2 linked regions of the Pleurocapsa sp. PCC 7327 genome follow. The main gene of each other region encodes a partner of the protein of the gene in region 2 in a complex. Links are inferred from orthologs where the notes say so. Each region holds a gene or a part of one and is shown on either strand. Other genes may lie near its edges. The genes, in order: accD and accA.

Region 1 (12,091 bases), 3.6 Mb from region 2 along the record:
CGTCAGGATAGCCAGCAATACAGCCATATCGTTCTACAAGCGATCGCAGCGCTTCATACGCCCATTCAGTTGGCTGCACGTCTCGCAACTGAGAGACATTGGTCACCTGTTCTACGATATCGTCAGAGAAAATGTCGATCGCTAATGACTCATCATTGAACTGAGCGAGAGATTCTGCTTCTATTTCTGTCGTTGCCGGAACGATTGGGTTGTCTGTTTTGAGCTGAGCGACGCGAGGGAGGGCACGATTTTCTAAATTCTCAGCTGACAGTTGAGCATCAAAACTGTTAAGATTTATGTCAGAAAATTGGCTCCAATTAGTCGATCGCAGTCGAGGAGCTGATAACTTATTTTTCTCAAAATTGGATGCGATCGCCTCTAAATTTATTTCTTGAAAAGGCTCTGCCCGAACGACAGATGGAAGTAAAAGCCATAGTAAACTACCGAGCAAGAAAAGCTTTCCCCTCATCGTTCCCCCTCACACTTAATTTTAAATTGGAGGTATTCTATCGAACTTAGCTCTAATGGGATAGAAAATTGTGAAAATCCTTAATGACTCTTTAAGCGATCGGAAAAATTGGCGTTGCATAATCATGGAAATATAGTCCGTTGCAAAGACGCAAAGAAATATTCCTCAAATCATTCCGCTAATATGCAACGCCAGAATAGCTATGAGTTGAAAACTATTAGATTAGCGATCTCTGCGGCAGCGTTCTCGTTCGTCACCCAGCAGAATACTGGCACATCCTGCCGATGGCTCATCTCTGAGTTGATTTTCTAGCTTGAACGTGTAAAGATCGTAGATATCCTCTACAACATCCTCAGAATCCTCAATTGCTCCTGTAATATCTTTCTCGACAGCTATATCAAGAACGCCACTGTCACTCGTATTGGTTTGAATAGGAGATAGCGCTCTTTGAATGAAGTCTCGCGAAGGAATCTGCCAATTAAACGGGAGGTTAATTTTTAGCTGCTCCCACAAGGTCAAAAAGTTATTCAAATTTTGCGCGCTGCTAAAGCGAGTATGTAGAATTGGGGGTTCGTAGGTGGCTGCTTCCGATACCGTCTTAGTTACATCTTCCGACTCTAACGCCAGCTTACCCTGGATTGCATTCAGAGAACAGTATTGACTCAATAGCTGCCCTTTGTCCGCCGATCCTCGACCGTGAACGCCAATGACTAAGCCGTTGCTATCGAACACAGGACCGCCACTCATCCCTGGACGAGTCCGATCGATATAAAAAATACTATAGCCATTTTGACCTTCGGTTGGTTGAATCATTCTGGTGACGGGGCCCCAAGTCAAACGTCGTTGACGACGAGCTACCCTTCCCCGGCACTTGCCTGTCTGGGGATCTCGTTCTTTTTCTGGATCGGGCCACCCCGACACATAAATCCTTTCAGTACCTGCGATCTTGCTTGGGTTACCTAGGGACGCGACGGGATATTCTTGCTCGCTCTCAAAGCTAACAACAGCCAGATCGGGACCTGCTACTCTATTGGGAATCGCGATCGAATAACAGCCGAATCTCGTTACGGGTTTTAGAGATGGTACGTCTATCAATGGGCACTTTCTACCATCATTGGCTTGTTCGACTACATGAACTTTGCCATCCCAGGTGCGAATGCCATAGGACAAATTTTGTTCTAAATCATTTTGTTTAAAGTTATGGGTAACGGTTAAAACATAGTAAGTTGTTCCTTTTCTGGCAACGATGACTCCCGAACCAGGATTCCAAACTCCATCTGGGTTATTTTCTCTGGCTAGAGGATTATTGCGATTTTCTTCTAAAGCTTTGACTAATTCTGGTGTTAGTCCGGGTGCAATAATAACAGTTGTTTGCCTGGCAATTGAGTTAATTTCCGCGACTGAGAGTTCTGCTAAAGCTGGAGTAGCAGTCACGGAACTCAGCAAAATTCCAGCTAGAGAGGCTATAGTTTTTTTTAAAGAAAACATATTGGTTTAAATATAATATTTCTACATTTCTATGTTATGCAGAAAGATTGGCGTTGCTTAATAAAATAAAAGAAATGTAAAGATGCTAAATTTTATCAAAATTTTTATTAATTTTTTGGAGCAATAAATAAAGTAAACATAATTAACCTAAAAAGTCTGTATAGATTGAAGGATCGCTGCGTTTCGTAGCAAGTCGCTTTTGAGCAACGAAATCCAAGATTAATTTGTACGGATAGGGTTTGCGATCGCGACCCCCATCTTATACCGATTCGCCGATGCTCCTCCGCTGCGTGGGAGTCTACGTCGGTTCGCAATTAGTCAGCGGCTCTGGGTGTAAGGCTTTTTAAGTAAGAAAATATAAAAGCGACATTGCCAAAACCCCCTTGAGTCTGGTAAAAATCTGGTAAATATCTTGTCAAAGCTGCCTGCCTCACTCGCGCGAGGAAAATTGCCATGGGAGTCATTCCTATCGATGAAAATCTCCTACTGAGTTTCTTTTTATTTGGTTTAAGCATTTGCACGACTTCTGTAATTAGCTATACGTCTAAAAATTCCTCTCGCGATCGCTCCCATGCCAAGATTCCTAAACGCTCTCAAATCGTTCCCAAAGGAAAATTCTACCGACTCGCTTGTCTTTTAGAAGATGCCCCGCGATCCTCTTTGAGAGGTCAAGCTTATCAACTCGCCACTCCTATCATGACTCCTTTGGCTTGTCTTCTAGAAGATGCTCCAGAAACTGCCCTCAAAGGTCAAGTCTATGAATTGGCGACTCCTTTAATGACTCCTCTAGCTTGTATTGCAACTGAGTTTTGGCAGGAGTTTTACACTCGGCAACTGGGAAAACCGGGCATTCATTATTGGGAATGGAAAGATAAACCCGAATCCGATAAGGTTTGTCGCGAGTTGTCGCTGCTGCTAACGTTACCCGAACCGAAAGGCTATGCCAAACAAGTTTTGTCAGCTTTAGGAGAAGGAAAAGATTTATTCTGCAAGTCCCTTAAAAGTGCCAAAGAAGTTGGGAACTTATTGGTAGCTTTTGCAGACTCTATGGATGATGGCAAGTTTGCCAATCTAGATTGGCGCGTGCAGATAGCCATGCGTCGAGCTTTCAAAGAGTGGCACGAGTTAGCCAGCCAGCAAATTGGTATAGAGGCATTGGATACCGTTTATCGAGTCTGTTATGGAAGCTCCTGGAACAAGATTCAACAAATGCTCGATGAAGATCGATCCGTTTTGGAGGACTTCATCGCCGATGAATCGAGTCCTTGGTGGAAAATTTTGGGGGTATCTCCCTCTGCCGATCCCATAAAGGTAGAGAGAGCCTATAAAAACCTAATTCGTCTCTGGCATCCCGATCTGAACAAGCATCCCTATGCCACGCAAGTAACTTCCCGAATTAATGTCGCCTACGAACGCTACCAATCTCTCCATCCATTTCCTTCCATGGCAGAACGAATGAGTATCAAAAATAACGCCAATTTGTTCGATAAAATTCGAGAATGGCTAAAACCGCTACTCTCTCGTTAACTGATACAATCTAGAGTCTTAAATCTGCTACTCACCCCAGAAAACGCATGCATCAAAAAAAACATCGGCTGACTCCACTGGCATTAATGACGGCAGCGACTTTCGCTTGGTCAAATCCTGCCCTAGCTAATGAAACTGTTTCAACTTTCTATAACGGGGCAGACGCTATAGATATTTACGTTCCCCCACCAGAAAATTCAACCAATGGGATATGCGCGGCTTTCCTAGAACCCGGCATTAACTCTATTATCGGCAATTATTCCAATAATTGGGGAATTCTCGTCGAATCTTTGAGTGATGGCACAGTTTTATACAGTCATAATGCCGATAAATATTTTATCCCTGCTTCTAATACCAAATTATTTACCACTGCTGCTGCCCTGCAAAGACTAGATCCTGATGGCACTATTCGATCGCGATCGATCGGCGAGTGGATAACCATTACCAATCAAAGAAGCAATAACAACTACGCAGATGTCTTATTTCGTTTCATTGGCGGAGCTGAAGCTGCTAAAAGCGCTTTATCTCAGTTAGGCGTAAGTCCCAATGGTTATCGTTTGGCGGACGGTTCTGGTTTGTCTAGGCGCAATGCTGCCACGCCTAGAGCGATAGTTTCGACGCTCAAGGCAATGTACCATGCTCAAGGAAAAGACATTTTTCTGGCTTCCTTACCCGTTGCAGGCATGAGCGGCACGCTCAGAGATCGAATGCGCTATACTCCAGCCCAAGGCATGGTTCATGCTAAGACAGGAACTTTAAAGGGCGTGAGGGCTTTATCTGGCTATGTCGAGCATCCTCGCTACGGAACGCTAGTTTTCAGCATCATCGGCAATCATCCCAGACTCTCAGGAAAAGCTCTCTCCAAAACGATTGATGACATTGTTGTACAACTGAGTATGCTGATGCCTTGCGAGTAGTTTTTCAAAGTGTTGGCGTTGGGATGTCCGCTTTCCCGCGCCGCGCCATCTTCTGTGTGAATGACATTTTGCCAATCTCGAAAGCCTTACGTGAGTTCGATGACAGTGTTTTCAAGCGATCGAGGCAAGGGGGAAAGGGGAAAGGGTAAGGGAAGGCAATCATCAGCATCAACTCCCTTGCTGAATGCCTCTTGAACCAGTCTGTCGAACTCACGCTAAATTTGGGTTGAATCTAACTTAACCAATTCATCCCGATGCTGGTGTTCTGCACTTAGGTGAGGAAGCACGGGGAAGAAAGGTTGATGGAGACTAATCAACTGCGCCAGAGTTTTCTTCAACTGGGTTCGAGGCACGATCGCGTCTATAAATCCGTGCTGGAGGAGATATTCAGAAGTCTGGAAGCCTTCGGGCAGCTTTTCTCGCAGTGTTTGCTCGATGACCCGCTTGCCTGCAAACCCGATGGTTGCCTTGGGTTCTGCCAGAATAATATCTCCGAGCATGGCAAAACTTGCCGTGACTCCTCCCGTGGTCGGGTGAGTCAGGACGGGAATATAAAGCAATCGAGCTTCTCGATGGCGATGCAGCGCGCCGGAGATTTTTGCCATCTGCATTAGACTTAACATCCCCTCTTGCATCCTCGCGCCGCCAGAAGCACAGATAATGACGACGGGCAAGCGTTCTTGAGTGGCGTGTTCGATGAGGCGAGTGAGTTTTTCGCCCACAACCGAACCCATGCTACCGCCCATAAAGCGAAAATCCATCACCCCAAGGGCAACGGGCAGACCGTCGATTAATCCGGTTCCCGTTTGTACTGCGTCTTGCAGACCCGTTTTCTCTTGCATATCCTTGAGACGATCGCTGTAGGCTTTGCGATCGCGGAATTGTAGCGGGTCGGTCGGGCATAAATTTTCGCCTAGCAGCTTCCAGGTATTAGCATCGATTAACTGGCGGATGCGTTCGTCGCTGTCAACGAACATGTGGTTGCCGCATTCGCTGCACACCAGCTGATTTGCCTTTAGGTCTTTCGTGTAGGCTAACACCCCGCAAGCTTGGCACTTCGTCCATAATCCATCGGCAATTTCTCTTTCTTGCTTTTGTTGGGTACTGGGTTCCGCTTTTTGTCTGTTGGCAAACCAATCAAATAAGGACATAAGAATCTGCTATAAAATATCTAATTTTCATCTTCTGGCGAACTCAAAAGCAGCAGGGCAGTCCACTGGTCTTGCGATCGCACTTGCAAAGCCGCTTGACTTCCTTGACCGCAATAAACTCCAGTCCCAATATCTACGACTCGACTTGGAATGTCATAAGCTGCCAGTATTTGCTGCATTAGTTCTGCTTCCCAGCGAGCTTGAGTTGTTCTTACGACGATCCATGACACAGGTTTTATTGTATCAAGCTAAGAATACTCTCCGATATAGCGATCTCAAATATCACCAACTCCCAAGCGGAAAAAAGATTTTCAAATAAGATGATACGATCTCATTTCCAAAAAACACTGTCAAGACGGCTCCCAGCGCCAAAAACGGACCAAATGGCATTGGCTGCCTGCGATTGAGTCGCCCAAACGCGATCGCTACTCCTCCGATTAATGCGCCTGCCGCACAAGCTAAGAACCCAGTCACCAATAAATACTTCCATCCCAACCAAGCTCCGATCGTTGCCGCCAATTTGGGATCGCCTCCTCCCATCGCCGTTTGTCCATAAGCGATCGATCCAATCAAACGGATGGCATCAAATAGCCAGATTCCCAAGACAGCACTGCCAATCCCCAGCATTAAATAATTAGCGATGTGACCCTCCTGCCAGCCTTGCAGGGTATGAAAGCCCAATCCTACCACCAACCCCGATTGCGTCAGTGCGTTTGGCAAGGTCATCGTATCGAGATCGATCAGCGATAGGGCTAGCAACCAACTCAACAAAGTCCAATAGCTAACGGCAGTTAGATTGAGACCAAATTTCCAATAAACCAGGACGAATAACAAGCCAGTTGCTGCTTCAACCAGAGGATAGCGCATGGAAATTGGCGTTCTGCACCAGCGACAGCGACCTCGCAACCACAACCAGCCAAAAACAGGAATGTTTTCTGTGGCACCCAACCGATGCAAGCAATGGGGACAGCGGGAAGGGGGATGAATGAGGGATAAGTTTGCGGGGATGCGATAAACGACTACATTTAAAAAGCTACCAATACAAGCTCCTAAGGCGAACGCAAAAATACTCGCGATCGCTACAACCATGATGTCCATCGCCTTGAACTACTCTAATTATTAATCTCAAGTGTCGAAAGTTGTTTAAAAAACCTCGGCTTCAAGTTGCTTTAGGGGGATAAAGCACTCTCTGGGCAGCAAAATTGGATTTTCTCGAAAAATGAGTTGACCTCGATAGGTATCGCGGTTAATAGCAACTCCGCAAGGTCGCCTGTCCACTTTATTTTGCAAAGTGCAATAATTGCGGTAGATTCGCTGGGCTGCCCTCAAAAGCGAAGGATCTAAGAAGATTGGGATCTCCATCTGTTTGTTTGGGTTCTGAGATTGTTCCGGTATTCGTGCCACGATTCCGTTCTCCCCTCACTTTTAAACAATTAAAGCCAAAATTCTATCTATTTTAGATGGTACACAAGGATTAGAGGAGCAAACATAAATTTTTGGCTCAAATTAATTGTTAGTGAAGGCAGGAAACAACTCTCGGGGAAAATCTTCTGCCGACAGACAAGTTGCCATTGCTGTCACTGGTGAAGTGTTCGGGACATTCTTAGCTAAAGCAATAACGCACTCAGAATGGCGACCGGGTAGTAGACTCCGACGACATGAGTCTAACGCCACCAGAGAAGGAGATTCTTCTGTATCTGCCTTGGCTGGCGATTCGGTTGGTTCGATGCCGCCAGGTTCTTCTGTTTCGGGGGGAGGTTCTGGAGTCGTTACTTGGGAAGTCTCATTCTTGTTGGTTTTAGCGGAAGTTTCCGACTTGTTAGCTTGAGGGGTCGAAGCTGATAAAACTTCTGCATGAATATCTACCACGCAGTTAGCCAGATCGACGGGTCTTCTGACTCTGTAACAAGCTGTGAGAGCCTCTTCAGGCTTTATCGGGGTTCCCTCTCTAATTTTGCTAACACACTCAGATAATTCTTTGGGAATAAGCGCATCCGAACAGGCTACCCCGGCTTGCTGAGCTGGAACGCCGCGATCGATCAGTTCGTTAACGCAGACGCTAAATTCATTTGCTGCTGCGGCAGGACGGATAGGAATCGAGAGGGTTAATAAAATGGTTGGCAAAGAAATTGCCGCGCTCAAGCGGACGCAGAAGTTAAATAATTTTTGCATGGTATTCAAGCAATAACGATAGGATCGTATAAGAGGACATCTGAAAAGTTCATTTTGTCATTCTGAGTATCGACCAATTTGGTTTCTCATCTAACTGAAAACTGCTATAAGATATTTTGCTTCGCGATCGCGACGTTCAACATGACATTCTATACTTTTCAGACAACCTGTAAGGATGAAGGAGATTTTAACAAATCTTTGCTAGGAATTTCTAATTTCAATGACCTGTCTCAATTTTTACAAACAATCGCTCCTTTTGCAGATCTTGCTAGATGCGATCGATCGCTCTTTTGATTTCAGTTCGCTGTCCTGGGTTGTCGATAACTTTGACTTTCTAAGTTGGTAAGTGTTCCATTACAAATTTCGTAATCTTTTTGTAAAATAGGGGACTGGATCTTTAGTAAGCTGTCATACACTTACATAACGCTATCTGGAGTCTGAACGCAAGAATATTTATGGAAATTAAACCTCTGACACCTCAAAAATCAACGGACGAGAGTATTTCAGAATTCAGACTTCAGAAAACGACTTTCGGCTGGCAGGGGTTAATCGAAGCCTATCGCCCCTATCTCCCCGTTAGCGCGGCAACTCCAGTAGTGACCTTGCTTGAAGGAAACACGCCTTTAATTCCCGTTCCCTATATCTCTCAACTCATCAGTCGCGGGGTTAGGGTTTTCGTCAAATACGACGGCTTAAATCCTACGGGGAGTTTTAAAGATAGGGGCATGACGATGGCGATTTCTAAAGCCAAGGAAGCCGGGGCAAAAGCCGTTATTTGCGCCAGTACGGGCAATACCTCTGCTGCTGCCGCCGCTTATGCACGCCGCGCGGGGATGCGAGCGTTTGTCTTGATTCCCGACGGGTACGTGGCAATGGGAAAATTGGCTCAAGCTTTGGTTTATGGAGCTGAAGTTATTGCTATTGAGGGGAATTTTGACCAAGCGTTAAAGATCGTTCGGGAATTGTCGGATAATTATCCGATTACGCTAGTTAATTCGGTCAATCCCTATCGCTTGGAAGGGCAGAAAACGGCAGCGTTTGAAATTGTTGACGTGTTGGGTAATGCCCCCGATTGGCTGTGTATTCCAGTAGGCAATGCAGGGAATATTAGCGCCTATTGGATGGGATTTTGTCAGTATCGCCAACAGGAAAAATGCGATCGCCTGCCGAAAATGATGGGATTTCAAGCAGCGGGTGCGGCACCTTTCATTAGCGGACAACCGATTCCCCATCCAGAAACGATCGCGACTGCCATTCGTATCGGCAATCCGGCTAACTGGGAGAAAGCGTTGGCAGCTAAGGAGGCAAGTCAAGGCGAATTCAATGCCGTTACGGATGCAGAAATACTAGAAGCCTATCGCATCCTAGCATCTCATGAAGGCGTTTTCTGCGAACCCGCTTCGGCTGCTTCGGTGGCGGGTTTGTTGAAAGTGCGCGATCGCGTGCCTAGTCATGCTACTGTAGTATGCGTCCTCACGGGAAACGGACTCAAAGACCCCGATTGTGCGATTAAAAATAGTAATAACGCCGTTAGATCGGGAGTTGCACCGGATTTATCAGCAGTTGCCAAGGTGATGGGATTTGAGCAGGGTGTGTCGGATTGAAGAGGAGCAAGGATCTGTCTTAGACGCAGCGGCTTGCGATCGCGCTAAGCTTGTTGTAGGGGCGATCGCAGAATTTCCGATAATTCTGTCCCAGAGTAATTTTATTCTGACTCGATCTCATCAAAAAATCAATTTCTTGGAACCCGAATATCAAGTCCTATAAGACTCAGATCTTGCACCTTTGGCATCAACGCCTGGAACTAAAGTTCTAGGACCCAAGCTCAACTCGATTAAAATCGACTGAAATTCCTATCGGGTCTTCTGTAGAAGACTTTTTCGCTCGGCCAGGAAATTAATGACAACAGCAGTTGTTGAGAATGGTGCAAGATTCCATTTTAAACGGACTTTGGCATCGTAGACATAGAATTTATTCTCTGGCCACTAGAATGAAATAGCTTACTTTTAACCTTTTAAATTTCTTAAATATTTGATAATTTTTTGACAGTTATTTCTTAAGACTAAAACAGTAAAGTATGCCTGTGTTTTTCTATTTTGAGGCGATTGAGAAAAACATATGCGCTCTTTACTTAACAGATTATCCTATCATAAATTCTTGGCAATTTCTAGCGGTTTTTTAGCGATCGCTGCTTGTATTTTTACTTTGAGTAAAGCTGTCACCTCAGAAACTAAGCAAGAATCATCAATTTTCCCTTTTGATTTGCTATTTCCTCTGACTTTTAGCGATCTCGATCCGCCCTGTTTGTTTCAACCAACAGCAACTTTGCTAAACCAATTAGAAACTTTGCCTTTTACGTCATTAGTTAAACAGGATTTAACATCATCTTTAACTTCTGGCGATCGCAATTTTCTCAAGCATCTCGCTCGAACTTGTAAAAATTTAGCCGATTCTGACTATCGCGAAGCTGATAAAACTCTTGCCAATAAAAACTCAAACATTTTCTTAAATAACTGGCAAGATTCGCGATCTCAAAGTCTTAAACTAGCTCCTTGGCCGCAAATTCATCAACAGGCAAAATTGGCTAAGGTTCCAGTGATGATGTATCACGATATTTTACCAAAAAAAGAAGTCTTTTTTGATGTCACGCCCCAAGAACTAGAGGCAGATTTTAAATTCATTAAGTCGCAGGGGATAACGCCAATTAGTATGGATTGGCTAATTGCCCATTTGCGAACCGGAATTCCTCTTCCAGAAAGGCCAGTTTTACTAACCTTTGATGATGGCTATGGCGGTCACTATAAATATGTCTATCCTCTCTTAAAAAATTATGGTTATCCGGCTGTATTTTCCATTTACATTAACAAAATCGGCAGCAAAACGGGGCGATCTGGCGTAACCTGGCAACAACTTCAAGAAATGGCGGCAGATCCCCTAGTGACAATTGCCTCCCACGGCACTACCCATCCCGACGATTTGCGCGAGTTATCCGACGATCGCTTAAAGGAAGAGACAATAGAATCGAAACGTATCTTAGAGAAGAAATTAGGGATTCCTATCCGTTACTTTACCTACCCAGTGGGAAAGTACGATGAGCGGGTAAAACATTGGGTGACAGCAGCAGGCTATCGGGCAGCTTTCTCGATGGACGATTTCAGCGAACATTTTGCCGGAGACTCGCCCGATTTATTAGCAATTGGACGCTTCGGACAGTCTCGCTTAGAGGAAATTGCGTTGCAAGCTTGGGGAGGTCATCCGCTGCCGAGAAATGATGGCGGATTTAACTTTAATACTCCCATCCATAGAGAAGAATATACCGTTGACGGAACTTCTTTAATTCTTATTACTGGCGGCAAACCGAATACAATTCATGCAGACAGTCGCTATCAAGTCCCAGAAATTAAGCGAGGAACTGGGGCAGTAGCAGCCGTCGATGGCGGCTTTTTCTCTCTTAAATACCTCGACTCCAATGCGATGATTGGTCCGGTATTGAGTCAAAATCGAGGCTTTATTCCTGGCAATGTAAAAGAAAATCTCAAGCTGAAAGGAAGACCGCTAGTGTTGATTAATTCTGAGTGGGTTAAGTTTATTCCTTTCGATCCCGATAAACACAATACCCTGTCTGGTATTCTCTCAGAAGCCTCGGATGCAGAGGGGGTGACAGATGCTTTTGTTGGGGCGGCATGGCTGGTGAAAAACAGCAAACCCCAACCTGCCGAAGCCTTTGGTAGCTTATTTGACTTCGATGCATCCCGCCATCGTGCCTTCTGGGGGATTAACCAAGCCGGGCAACCCGCGATCGGCGTATCGAAAACTCCTGTTGATTCTGTATCGTTAGGAAAAATTTTGCATCAGTTAGGTTTGCGGGATGCGATTATGTTAGATTCGGGCGCAAGTACTTCACTCGCATATAAAGGAGAATCGCTAGTAGGATACACCCCCCGTCCCGTTCCTCATGTAGTAGCGCTGTTTCCTCCGCCTTCTCCGACACTAAGTGTAGGTCATGTGGGATTGCCCTGCGTTCTTTATGCAGATTCTTGTAAGCCACAGAAGTAGCTATTCTCCTGCTAACTCTTTGAGAAAGGCAATCTGTGCCTCTCGTAGTTCAACATCAGGATTGGCATCCAAAATTGTCTGCATTGCCTTATCATAAGAGTAACCCAATAGAATCAGGTAAGAAGCCAGCATCGTTCCCGTCCGCCGTCTGCCACTGGTACAATGCACCGCAACGGCATGACCTAACTGATTTTGCATCTCAACAAAATGCTTTAACTGCTGAATCTGTTCGGTAGTGGGTGCCGTGCCTCCTTTGGTGGGCAACCACAGGTGAGGCATAGCCGCTTGCTGATACAAATCCAAATTAGAAG
Region 2 (12,012 bases):
ATTATCCAGCTAGAAAAATTCAAGCCACCGCCGCGCAGGCACAATACTTTAGCCGAGAGCGTCGTCTGGTTCTGAGCGGGAATGTTTATGTCTTGCAAGAAGGCAATAGCATGAGAGCAGAAACGATGACGTATCTGGTCGATGAGGGGCGTTTTATTGCGACTCCACAAGCTAATCAACAGGTAGAATCCATTTACCTCGTTACCGATCCCGAAGCGACTTCTTCCGATCCCGTCAAGGTTCCGCCCAGTCCGTCGCTCAATCCCCAACCCTAAGAACCTCCGATTGAAAATTTCTGGATATCGTGACACTCATCCTGGAGAACATTCATAAAGCTTACGGCAGACGATTCGTCGTCAATCGGGTCAACCTTCAAGTGGCACCGGGCGAGATTGTGGGCTTGCTCGGTCCCAACGGGGCTGGAAAAACAACGACGTTCTACATCGCGACGGGTTTGGTTAAGCCGAATGAGGGTAGAGTCTGGCTCGATCGCCGGGAGATCACTGCTCTACCCATCAACGAGAGAGCGCGTTTGGGGATCGGCTATCTAACTCAGCAACCAAGCATTTTTCGCTATCTCAACGTGCGGGAGAATATTGAATTAGCCCTAGAGCAAACTGGCGTACCGTTTCGTCACAGAAGCGGACGCCTGTACGAATTACTCAAAGAGTTTCGCCTCGAAAGAGTAGCTGAGACGAAAGGCTTTCAAGTCTCTGGTGGAGAACGGCGGCGAACGGAATTGGCAAGAGCGCTAGCCGTAGGATTGGAGGGTCCGAAATTTTTATTGTTAGACGAGCCGTTCGCTGGAGTCGATCCCATTGCCGTCGCCGAAATTCAGGCAATTATCGGTCAGTTGCGCGATCGCGATATCGGTATTTTGATTACCGATCATAACGTGCGAGAAACTTTGGCGATCGTCAACCGCGCCTATATCATGCGCGACGGTCAAATTCTTGCCTCTGGAAGCGCTGAAGAACTCTACAATAATCCCCAAGTTCGGCAATATTATTTGGGAGACAAATACTACCTCTAAACGTCACCTCGATTTGGTTCTCCAGCCCTAAATATAAACAGAATGACATAACCGTTAATAGGATGAAGATAGGTGAATATCACTGGCTTAAAAGGCGAATTCCTGGCTTATCAGTCATGGATCGCTACATTATCGGCGAGCTGTTGTTACCCTTCCTGTTTGGAATGGGTTTGTTTACGTCGCTAGGCATCTCAATCGGCACCTTATTCGATCTCGTTCGCCGAGTCACCGAATCCGGCTTGCCGTTTAACATCGCGATTCAAATCCTGTTGCTGAAAATACCAGCCTTCGTCGTCTTGGCGTTTCCGATGGCAACCCTCTTGGCAGCGCTAATGGCTTACAGTCGCCTGGCGAGCGATAGCGAACTGATTGCCTTGCGCAGCTTGGGTCTTAGCGTCTATCGACTGGTGATTCCAGCCATAGTCCTCAGCTTGGCGATCGCGGGGTTAACCTTTTTTGTCGGCGATGTGGTTACTCCTGCAGCCAATTATCAAGCTACTGTGACGCTCAAAACGGCGCTGAACGACAAACAACCCGCGTTCAGAGATAGAAATATGATTTTTCCCGAATACAAAAAAATCGAGCTGCCAAATGGCAATAGACGAAATGTTCTCTCGCGGTTGTTTTATGCAGAAGAGTTTGATGGCGAGCAAATGCGAGGGTTGACGATTCTCGATCGCTCTCAAGAAGGAATCAACCAAATTGTAACCGCGCGATCGGCTACTTGGAATTTTAACGAAAATATCTGGGATTTTTTTAATGGAACTATCTATGTCATTGCGCCTGACGGTTCCTATCGCAATATCGTCCGCTTCAAACACCATAAATTGGCATTTCCCAGGGCACCTCTCGATCTCACGCAAAAGCGAGATCACGAAGAAATGAGTCTTGCCCAAGCGCGAGAGCATCTAGAAATCGTCAAACTCAGCGGCAACGAAGAGAAAGTTCGCAAGTTAGAAATCCGCATCCAAGAAAAACTTGCCATTCCCTTTGCCTGCGTCGCTTTTGGGTTGGTAGGAGCCGCTCTAGGTCTTCGCCCTCAAAATGCCAGCAGGGCAACCAGTTTTGGCATTTGCATCGGATTGATTTTTGGTTATTACATGTTATTGGTTTTGACGCGATCGGTAGGGGCTAAAGGGCTTGTATCGCCCTTTATGGCGGCTTGGCTGCCTAACTTTTTAGGGCTGGCTGCGGGAGGATTTTTATTATTCCGCTCGTCTAAGTGAGAGAGTGGGGAGACAAGGGGACAAGGGGGACAAGGAGAAGATTTACTTGCTCATGAAGATTTACTTGCTCATTGCGACTTCTAACTTCTGCATCCCCCCTTAATCCCCCCGATCCCCCCCGCCTTGGGGGGAACAAGTCGTTGTCCCTGTAGGCTGTCCCCCCTTGGGAAGGGGGGTTGGGGGGTAGGGGGGATCGCCTTCTGCCCTCAGCTCCCGCTGCCTCCTGCCTTCTACCTTATAATGTTCCAAATCCCTTCTTCTTCTTCTCTTTTTTCTTCTTGGGTTTAGAACTGCCGCTAGCATAACCGCGAAAACCTGGCGGTGGGGTTTGTCCGCCCATGCCGCCAAACATTCCTCCCATACCGCCCATTCCAGGCATTCCGGGCATAGCAGGCATTCCGCCTCGACCCATTTGCTGCATCATGTTGCGCATGCGGGTAAAGTTGGAAACGAGCTTGGTGACATCCGATTCTTCATAGCCGGAACCTCTGGCGATACGACGGCGGCGATTGGGCGATTTTGCCAGTAAATCGGGATTTGCCCGTTCCTCTGTCGTCATGGAATTGATCATCGCTTCGGTGCGTTTGAGTTCGGTTTCGCCTTTCTCGATATCGGAACCGCTAAGCTTGTTGAAGCCCGGAATCATTTTCAAAAGTCCGCCCAGAGACCCCATATTTTTGAGCAGTCGCATTTGTTTGAGGAAGTCGTTGAAATCGAATTTGGCTTCCAGGATTTTCGACTGCATCTTTTCGACATCAGCGATGTCGATTTGTTCTTGGGCTTTTTCTACCAGCGTCAGAACATCGCCCATATTGAGAATGCGCGATGCCATGCGATCGGGATAAAACGGTTGCAGCGCCTCGACTTTTTCGCCAACGCCGACAAATTTAATCGGTTGACCGGAAACTTGCCGTACCGATAGGGCAGCCCCGCCGCGCGTATCGCCGTCTAGTTTAGTAAGAATGGCTCCAGTAATGCCAATTTGTTCTTGGAAGGTACGGGTTAGGTTAGCAGCTTCTTGACCCGTCATCGCATCCACGACTAGCAGCGTGTCGTGCGGGTTAACCGTTGCTTTAATGCGGGCTAATTCTGCCATCATATCTCGGTCGATCTGCAAGCGTCCGGCAGTATCGATGAGGACGGTATCGATTCCCATTTCTTTGGCTCTTTCTACCCCAGCGCGGGCAATTTCTACCGGGTCGGCATCGCTGCCCATCTCGAATACGGGAACGTCTATCTGCTGACCAAGGGTAATTAATTGGTCGATCGCGGCAGGTCGATACACGTCGGTTGCCACCATCAAGCAAGTTTGGTTTTGCTTGCGCAGGTACAAGGCGAGTTTAGCTGTAGCGGTGGTTTTTCCCGTCCCTTGCAATCCTGCCATCAGGATGACGGTAGGTGGCTTATCAGCTTGGGCGAGGGGAACATTGCTTTCCCCCATTACTTTGACTAATTCGTCATAGACAATTTTGATAAATTGTTGACCTGGGTTAACCCCAGAAATCACTTCAGCACCTAGCGCTTTTTTTTCAACTTCGGCAACAAAAGTTTTTACGACTTGCAGGTTGACATCGGCTTCTAGGAGGGCGCGACGTACCTCTTGAAGCGCATCTTGAATATTCGATTGACTAATTTTGTTCTGACCGCGCAGTTTTTTCCAGGCATCTTCTAGGCGTTCGGCAAGAGCATCAAACATAAAGCAGTATTTAGCGTTATTAGTTTCTCTACTGTAGTAGTTAGGCTTCTTACCAGAATAACGTTTTTAGGGTCTAGTATGAGGCTTGTCTCTTTTCCATAGTTCTTGGAGACAAGGTAATTAGGAGAAATAAAGGCGATGAGATTTGTTATTCTTGGAGGTGGTTGCTCAAAAGATGTAAAACCTTATATTTAGATAATTTTTTAACTTTTGTTCGCCTATTAAAAATCTCTAGAAATCGTCGAGGCAGCCAAAACTATGACAAAGACCAATCGCCGAACCTTCCTGTTGGATTTTGAAAAACCCTTATACGAATTAGAAGCTCGGATTAACCAAATCCGGGAACTTGCTGAGGAAAATAATGTCGATGTCTCTGAGAAGATCGTCGAGTTAGAAAATCGAGCCGAACAATTGCGCCAGGAAATTTTTAGCGCCCTGACCCCCTCGCAACGCCTGCAACTAGCGCGTCACCCTCGCCGTCCCAGCACCCTCGACTATATCCAAGCGATGAGCGACGAGTGGTTTGAGTTGCACGGCGATCGCGGCGGTTATGACGATCCGGCGATCGTAGGTGGCATCGCTCGCTTAGATGGAAGGCCCGTAACGATTTTGGGACACCAGAAAGGTCGAGATACTAAGGATAATGTCGTTCGCAATTTCGGCATGGCTTCTCCGAGCGGTTATCGCAAAGCCCTACGCCTGATGGAACATGCTAACCAGTTTGGCATGCCAATTATTACCTTTATCGATACGCCGGGAGCATGGGCGGGAGTAGAAGCCGAAAATCGAGGACAGGGAGAAGCGATCGCTTATAACCTTCGGCAAATGTTCGATTTTGAAGTCCCGATTATCTGCACCGTTATTGGCGAAGGCGGTTCTGGCGGCGCTTTGGGGATTGGGGTGGGCGATCGGCTCTTGATGCTAGAGCATTCTGTCTACACGGTAGCTTCTCCAGAAGCCTGCGCTGCCATCCTCTGGAAAGATGCTAAAAAATCGGATCGGGCGGCTGTGGCGCTGAAAATTACTTCCTCAGACTTAAAAGAATTGGGCATTATCGACGAGATCGTACCAGAACCCTCTGGTGGGGCTCACTCCCATCCTCTTGAGGCAGCAGCGCTTCTCAAAACCGCCCTACTGGAAAATTTAGAAAAACTCTCGCAAATGTCCCCTGGGCAGCGCCAAGAACTGCGCTATCAGAAATTTCGTCGCATAGGGGCTTTTGAAGAATGCCTAGAATAAAAAATAGGTTGATTAATAGAATTTAAGAAAGTTAATATCGATAAAGCGGGTATTGCCCGCTTTATTGGGCCAACGGGAGATCGTCAAGCTCCCAATCCCATCGAGATAAACTTTTAATAGACAGGTCAATCAATTAAACCTGCATTACTACTACTTTTGTAAATTCCGAGAGGATAGACAGCGCCATGGGATTATTCGATCGCCTTAGCCGAGTTGTCCGAGCTAATCTTAACGATATGGTAAGCAAGGCTGAAGACCCAGAAAAAGTTCTGGAACAAGCCGTTATCGATATGCAAGAAGACTTGGTTCAGCTACGCCAAGCCGTTGCTAGGGCAATTGCGGAGCAGAAACGTACCGAGCAAAGGTACAACCAAGACTTAGGAGAAGCTAACAAGTGGGAGCAACGGGCGAAACTAGCTCTTTCTAAAGGAGACGAGAATCTAGCTCGCGAAGCTCTGACGCGCAAAAAATCGCATATGGATACAGCAACCGTTCTCAAACAGCAACTCGACGGGCAAATCGCTCAAGTCGATAGCCTGAGAAAGAATTTGGTGGCTCTAGAAAGTAAGATTTCTGAAGCCAAAACTAAGAAAAATATGCTTCAGGCACGAGCTAGAGCGGCTAAAGCTAACGAAGATCTGCAAAAGGCTCTGGGCAATATCGATATCAACAGTGCTACGGGAGCCTTCGAGCGCATGGAAACCAAAGTCCTAGAAATGGAAGCTCGCTCTCAGGCATTCGGGGAATTGAGCGGTTATGGCATAGAACAACAGTTCGCTCAGTTAGAAGCGGGTAGCAACGTAGACGACGAACTGGCAATGCTCAAAGCTCAGATGATAGAAGGGTCGAAACCTCCAGAAGCATTACCTCAAGCTTCAGAAACCAAATCGTCTTCTGCCTCCGACTCGGTTGTCGATGCCGAGCTAGAGGAACTGCGCTCGAAGCTCAAGGATGTATAAAGAGTAAGGAGCAGGAAATGGGGAAACGATAGCGCTTTTCCTGTTACCTGCCCCTTATTTTTCATTTTTTTGAGAAGCGAGAACGGCTAGCTGAGATAATTAATAATCGAGCACAAAAGAACCAATAACTGATATGGGTAGTGTCCTAGAAATTACAGATACTGAATTCGAGAAAGAAGTATTTAGCGAAGACAAACCCGTTCTCGTCTATTTTTGGGCGGGTTGGTGCGGTCCCTGCCGCCTAGTCTCGCCGTCAATCGATTGGGTTGCCAATACCTATAGCGATCGCCTAAAAGTCGTTAAACTAGAGGTAGATGCCAATCCAGATGCAGTTGCTAAATGCAAGGTCGAAGGCGTTCCCGCCCTCAGACTTTTCAAAGACAAAGAACTCGTGAAGTCGTACGAAGGCGCGATCGGCAAGCAACAGCTTCAGACATTGGTGGATGGTTGTCTGAATTAGTTATTGGTTATTAGTTATTGGTTAGTAGAGTTTTGCTCTAACTAATAACTACTAACAACTAACGATTAACCAACATCTAAGAAAAATGGAATTCGCCGAACGGTTAAAAGCTATACAAATCAACGTATTTGCCGATATGGATCGGGCGAAGGCAAAGGCGAGGGCAGCAGGAAAAGAAATTATAGACTTGTCCCTAGGTTCGTCTGACTTGCCCGCTTCAGACCACGTCATTGCCGCGATCGAACAGTCGCTTCACGATCGCAGCACTCACGGTTATTTACTCTATCACGGAACGCAAGCGTTTCGAGAAGCCGTGGCTCGCTGGTATACTAACCGATTTGGTATTCCCGTCGATCCGGCAACAGAAGTTCTTTCCCTGATTGGCTCTCAAGAAGGAACGGCACATTTGCCCTTAGCGCTGCTCGATCCGGGAGATTTTGCCCTACTCCTCGATCCGGGATATCCTTCTCATGCAGGCGGCGTTTATCTCGCTGGCGGACAGATTTACCCGATGCCGCTTTTGGCAGAAAATCAATTTTTACCCGTCCTCGAAGACGTTCCTACGCCAGTTCTCGCCCAAGCTCGCATGATGGTGCTGAGCTATCCTCACAATCCTACCAGCGCGATCGTGCCTTTGTCTTTCTTCGAGCAAGCGGTCGATTTCTGTCGCCAGCATAACCTCGTTCTAGTCCACGACTTCCCCTACGTCGATATCTTTTTTGACCAGACGAACCCTCCCCCATCAATTTTGCAAGCCGATCCGCATAAAGAAGTTTCTATAGAATTTTTTACCTTCTCCAAGTCTTATAATATGGGCGGGTTTCGCATCGGTTACGCGATTGGCAACCCTCAGCTTATTTTGGCGCTCAGACAAATCAAAGCCGTCGTCGATTTTAATCAGTATCGAGGCATTTTACAGGGAGCGATCGCAGCTTTAGAAGGTTCTCAAGCATCGGTCAAAGAAACCGTTGCCACCTTCCAAAAACGAAGAGATGCTTTCATTGGCGCCCTGCATCGCATTGGCTGGCAAGTCCCCACACCCAAAGCCACCATGTATGTCTGGGCAAAATTACCCGAACCCTGGCAGAATAACTCCGTCGAATTTTGTACCCGATTAGTCGCTGCCACTGGAGTAGCGGTTTCTCCCGGTTCGGGATTTGGAAAATGCGGCGAAGGTTACGTTCGTTTTGCCCTCGTACAAGAACCAAAAATTTTAGAAATCGCAGTCGAAAAAATAGCCGAATTTTTACAAAGAGAGTAGATAATTGGTTAGGAGAAAGCTATTCTTTGGCATCAGAGAAAGAGTAGTCTCTCTAAGGTGATTGACCGTGCCGCGATCGCGATCGTTAGAAAAATCTCACGATTATAGCAATGCTAGGCGATTGACTGTCAGCCGTCCGCAATCGTCTTCACCAATTCTGGTAAGGTACATAGTAAGTTTTTGCTGAAATAACGAGTTAGGCTACTAAAATACCTACATAAACCTCCATAAACCTCAAAGAATATATTTACTTTTGCTATAAAAGACAAAGCGGAGTTGGACGAGAATAGTTATGTCTTCCCCCTCGATAATCGGAACCACATCCAGCAAAATATTTAATGTCAAGAGCCTTTTTATTATTGCCTCTATTGGAATTCATGCTTTTGTGCTGGGAGTAGGATTGCCTATCTTCCCAAAAGCCTGGCAAAAAGAGAAAGCGACGAACGCGCGAGAAGTAGGATTAGTAGAGTTAAATGCTGCCGAGCAAAGCCGTTTGCCAAATCTTGAGCAGCCCTCCTTAGAAGACATACCGCAATATCCCGATCCATCCTCTCTCAATGGCTCCTTTTTCGACTCATCTTCTCTGCCTTCTCTGCCTTCTCTGCCACCATCTTATCCCAGCGCGAGCAATCTTCCCTCTCTGCCGCCTCCTCCCGATACCATAGCGCTTGGCAATAACTTACCCGTCGTCGTTCCTCCGCAACAGTCAATGCCAGCCTTACCGTCTCCGCAGAGAGCATTGCCCTCACCTAGTACATTGCCCACTTTACCCTCCCAACCGCCTAACTTCCAATATCCTCCCACCTATCCTCCCAAGATTCAGCCCCCTCCAATTAACGAACTCAGAACTCAAAGACCTGATTTCGGCGAACTCAGACCGCCAATTCCGGCTGACGAATTGATTAACAGGAGAGATTCTATCGTTACTGGAAGCGGTACGCCAACGGGCAATCCTGCCGGAACCTCTCAACAGGCAATGGTTAATGGTAATGGAGGACAAACCAATGCCGCCGCCAACGCTAGAGCAGCTCTGCAAGAGAGACGCATCAAACAATTAGTTGCTGAAAACATCCGAGGGGCAGAAAGTCTCATCGCGGATAAAGAAAATACGACCGACGAAGAAGCTAGGGAAAATGAGGTGAACTGGAGAGTCAGGGTAAAAGTCGCGCAACCGACAGAGATTGCCCTTGAAGGAACATATCCGAAAGCAGCTTGTATGAGAAAGCTAGAAGGGACGACCGTTTATGGCGTGATGGTAAATGCCCAAGGAAGAGTGGCAAGTTCTCCGTACCGTCCCTATTTAATCAGAAGCGCGGGCTATCCCATTCTAAATCAGCAGGCACTCAATGAGATTAAAGAGCGCAGTTTCACCAATCAAACCGGACAAACGCAACCTTACCGAGTAGTCGTGAACTATAAATACGATCCAAAGGTATGTCCGTCTTTAGCTGTGGCTCCACCAGAGTCTAGCGAGAATAAACCGATTGGAGAACCGTCGGCAACGCAAAAACCCACCCCACCAGCTACCCCCGGAAAAGCACCAGAAGAGACTGGGGCAACTACCACGCCTGCACCCGAACCAGCTCGATTGACTCCAGAAACCCCACCGACGCGCAATGGCTGGCGACAGGTGCCACAAGAGAGTGAGGCGACTACCACGCCCGCTCCCAAACCAGCTCAATTAACTCCAGACACCTCCGAACCGAGGCGCAATACTTGGCAGCAAGTCCCACAAGAGACTGAAGCAACTACCACGCCCACTCAGTCTAAGCCACAACAGGAAAGCCTCAGCCCTGCGCTAACGGCTCCTGGGAAAACTCCAGAAGCGAATGAGGCAGAGACATCTATTAAGCCCAAGCCGCGATGGGAACCCGCTGCTCCTGCACCAGCGAGCTTTAGAAAAAACCCAGAATCTCGCCCTCTCGGTACGGTCGCTCCTCGGAAGCTTCAAGAAGATTCTAATAATTCTCGCGAACCCTCTTTGGATAAAGAAAAACCATCAACGGAAGACAGCGATTAGCAGTTGGGTTGAGCCAGAACGAATCTTGCTAAACATTCGTACTCTCTTGGTGCAGTAAGCTTATGAACAATCCTAACATTCTCGACCCTAACTCCGTGCAAGCCTATCGTCATCGGGTACGGCTTTTAGGACAAGAACTTTGGGAAGAAACTAACCAACTCAGACGAATGAATATAGCCATGCTGTTAGCTGATGCAGCCACTCATCTAGCACGATTAGAGGCGGAAGAGTTGCAAAATCAGCATCCTCAAGAGTTTCGGCAACTATTGAACGCCAAAGAATCTTCGGTGCGATTTCAAGAAACCTCTTAGCTGACTACAATATAAGAGAATTTTTTCGTTATTCTTTTTAACCTAAGAACTGCGATCGCTGTCTATCATTCTGAATGATTCGCGATCTCGCCTAGCTTTTTTCTTTTCATACTGCTTTAGGCGATCGCGCTTTTGTTACTCTTTTTAACCAAAGAAATGCGATCGATCGCTTCGCTTCTTAGGATAGAAAACGAGGAGCGGCTCGCGCCGAGATTCTTTTCTGTTTATATGCAATAAAAAAAATGAGTGCGCTTCTTTAACAACGCACTCCTCATTACTAATGAGTTATTTTTCTCAGCGAAAAGCATTAGCTTTTTTGCTTGCGCTGACCCTTTCTCATAGTAGCGCCTGCTAGACCAGTCGCTGCTAGTAGACCTAACACGCTCGCTGGCTCTGGAACCTGCTCTATCCTAGCATTCAAGTTTCCAGACCAGGAATCAATGTTAACTACGTTACCTTGTACTGAAATGTAATTCAGAAAACTGGTCAAGTTATTGAAGGGGGTACCGGGTTGGCTGCTGAAAAGGACTTCACCACCAACGATTCCTTCTCCATCAACGGTTCGACCATCTGGTAGGTTAAATGTGCCTGTGACATCAAAGGCTACATTAATTCCTCTCGCCGTCTCCTTATATACGGGTGGGGTGGTTGAGCTTATATTGAAGGAAGTATTGAACTGGCTAGGATCGGTAACGGGCACAGTATTGCCAAAGTTGGAAGCAAAGCGGAGGAATTGAGGTACTGGCTCAAACGCTCCATTAACTGGCAAATCCCTAACGCGACCTGCCTGAGGTGGCGGTGGATTATTCGCAGCAAATACACCATCTGCTGAAGTGATATTAAATTCGCCAAATCCCGCTACTTGATCGGGAGCGGCAGGTGTTTGATCGCCAAACCAGCCAAAGTCAATAGTAGTAAGTGGACTCCCTTCTGGAGAGGTTATTCCTAGTCCTCTAGCCTCGATATTAGCTCCACCAATTTCTATAGTACCTATAATGGCGGCAGACGCTGGGTTTGCATTACAGAGCGCACTAGCTGAAAGAAAGGCTAAAGAGCCTATTGCGCTTGAAATCTTCCAATTCATAATTGCTTTATCCCTGCTAGTGTTTTTACGGTCAGCAATATCGCTTAACTCTCTCTAAATTTACTGTTCATATTCAAATTTGGTCAAGAGTTTTATATGAAATTTCGGTAAAGAGCTTCACATTCAAGTTAAATCAAGGATTTTAATGCAGGATCCCATATGAAGTTTTAGTAAAGTGGTTTATCAGCAAAATTTAATATGCATCACTGGAACAATTTTAATCTTGAGCCAAGTCAATAACTTCTTAATCTGAAAAAATACAGTTAGCTGAGTAGCTAAAACAGTAAGAGGGTGTAGAAGAAACATTCTTATCTATGGGAGTTTCAATTATCTGCAAGCACGGGTTTCCCCGTTTCTATTACCCGTTCCACAATATCCGCAGCTTGCACGACTCCACCTGCTTGACGTAGAGAATCTCGCAATCGCTCCGCATTTTGTCTATAAGATTTTTCAGTCAATACCTGTTGTATGGCAGTGCGGAGCCTAGATACGCTCAGGCGAGATACCGGAAGCATCTGTCCGGCACCAGTCCATTGCAAGCGAGCAGCAATACCGGGTTGCTCGAAGGTAATGGGAATAGCTACTAGGGGAACTCCGTAACTGAGAGCATCCAATACGGTGTTTAAACCAGCATGGGTAATGGCGAGTGTTGCTTTGGCTAAAACCTCCAGTTGAGGTGCATAAGAGACAACCAAAGGGGAGCCAGGGAGTTTTTGAGCTTGT

Evidence for each region.
Region 1: the proteins of accA (region 2) and accD are in contact, whole or in part, in a solved structure (PDB 8UXZ), measured with the Escherichia coli proteins. The link is inferred for Pleurocapsa sp. PCC 7327 from one-to-one orthologs.

The regions. Positions count from the first base shown.
Region 1 is NC_019689.1:4,183,610-4,195,700, reverse strand. Bases 3,585-6,521 are described here. They hold accD (acetyl-CoA carboxylase, carboxyltransferase subunit beta), read right to left. Parts: upstream 5,553-6,521; coding sequence 4,617-5,552; downstream 3,585-4,616. Other genes in these bases: PLE7327_RS18930 (A24 family peptidase), read right to left, coding at 5,835-6,521; PLE7327_RS18935 (hypothetical protein), read right to left, coding at 5,573-5,782; dacB (D-alanyl-D-alanine carboxypeptidase/D-alanyl-D-alanine-endopeptidase), read left to right, coding at 3,585-4,401. Outside these bases: PLE7327_RS18960 (iron uptake porin), read right to left, coding at 1-469; PLE7327_RS18955 (serine protease), read right to left, coding at 692-1,957; PLE7327_RS18950 (J domain-containing protein), read left to right, coding at 2,411-3,484; more of dacB, read left to right, coding at 3,532-3,584; more of PLE7327_RS18930, read right to left, coding at 6,522-6,650; PLE7327_RS18925 (hypothetical protein), read right to left, coding at 6,696-6,914; PLE7327_RS18920 (hypothetical protein), read right to left, coding at 7,059-7,724; thrC (threonine synthase), read left to right, coding at 8,180-9,328; PLE7327_RS18910 (polysaccharide deacetylase family protein), read left to right, coding at 9,843-11,780; PLE7327_RS18905 (dual specificity protein phosphatase family protein), read right to left, coding at 11,781-12,091.
Region 2 is NC_019689.1:572,371-584,382, reverse strand. The notes cover bases 3,346-6,203. They hold accA (acetyl-CoA carboxylase carboxyl transferase subunit alpha), read left to right. Parts: upstream 3,346-4,213; coding sequence 4,214-5,194; downstream 5,195-6,203. Other genes in these bases: PLE7327_RS02480 (PspA/IM30 family protein), read left to right, coding at 5,380-6,153; ffh (signal recognition particle protein), read right to left, coding at 3,346-3,955. Outside these bases: PLE7327_RS02505 (LptA/OstA family protein), read left to right, coding at 1-275; lptB (LPS export ABC transporter ATP-binding protein), read left to right, coding at 305-1,033; PLE7327_RS02495 (LptF/LptG family permease), read left to right, coding at 1,096-2,259; more of ffh, read right to left, coding at 2,495-3,345; PLE7327_RS02475 (co-chaperone YbbN), read left to right, coding at 6,287-6,613; PLE7327_RS02470 (LL-diaminopimelate aminotransferase), read left to right, coding at 6,699-7,874; PLE7327_RS02465 (TonB family protein), read left to right, coding at 8,167-9,894; PLE7327_RS02460 (hypothetical protein), read left to right, coding at 9,957-10,205; PLE7327_RS02455 (PEP-CTERM sorting domain-containing protein), read right to left, coding at 10,513-11,289; PLE7327_RS02450 (glycosyltransferase), read right to left, coding at 11,613-12,012. UniProt on the Escherichia coli protein: Component of the acetyl coenzyme A carboxylase (ACC) complex. First, biotin carboxylase catalyzes the carboxylation of biotin on its carrier protein (BCCP) and then the CO(2) group is transferred by the carboxyltransferase to acetyl-CoA to form malonyl-CoA.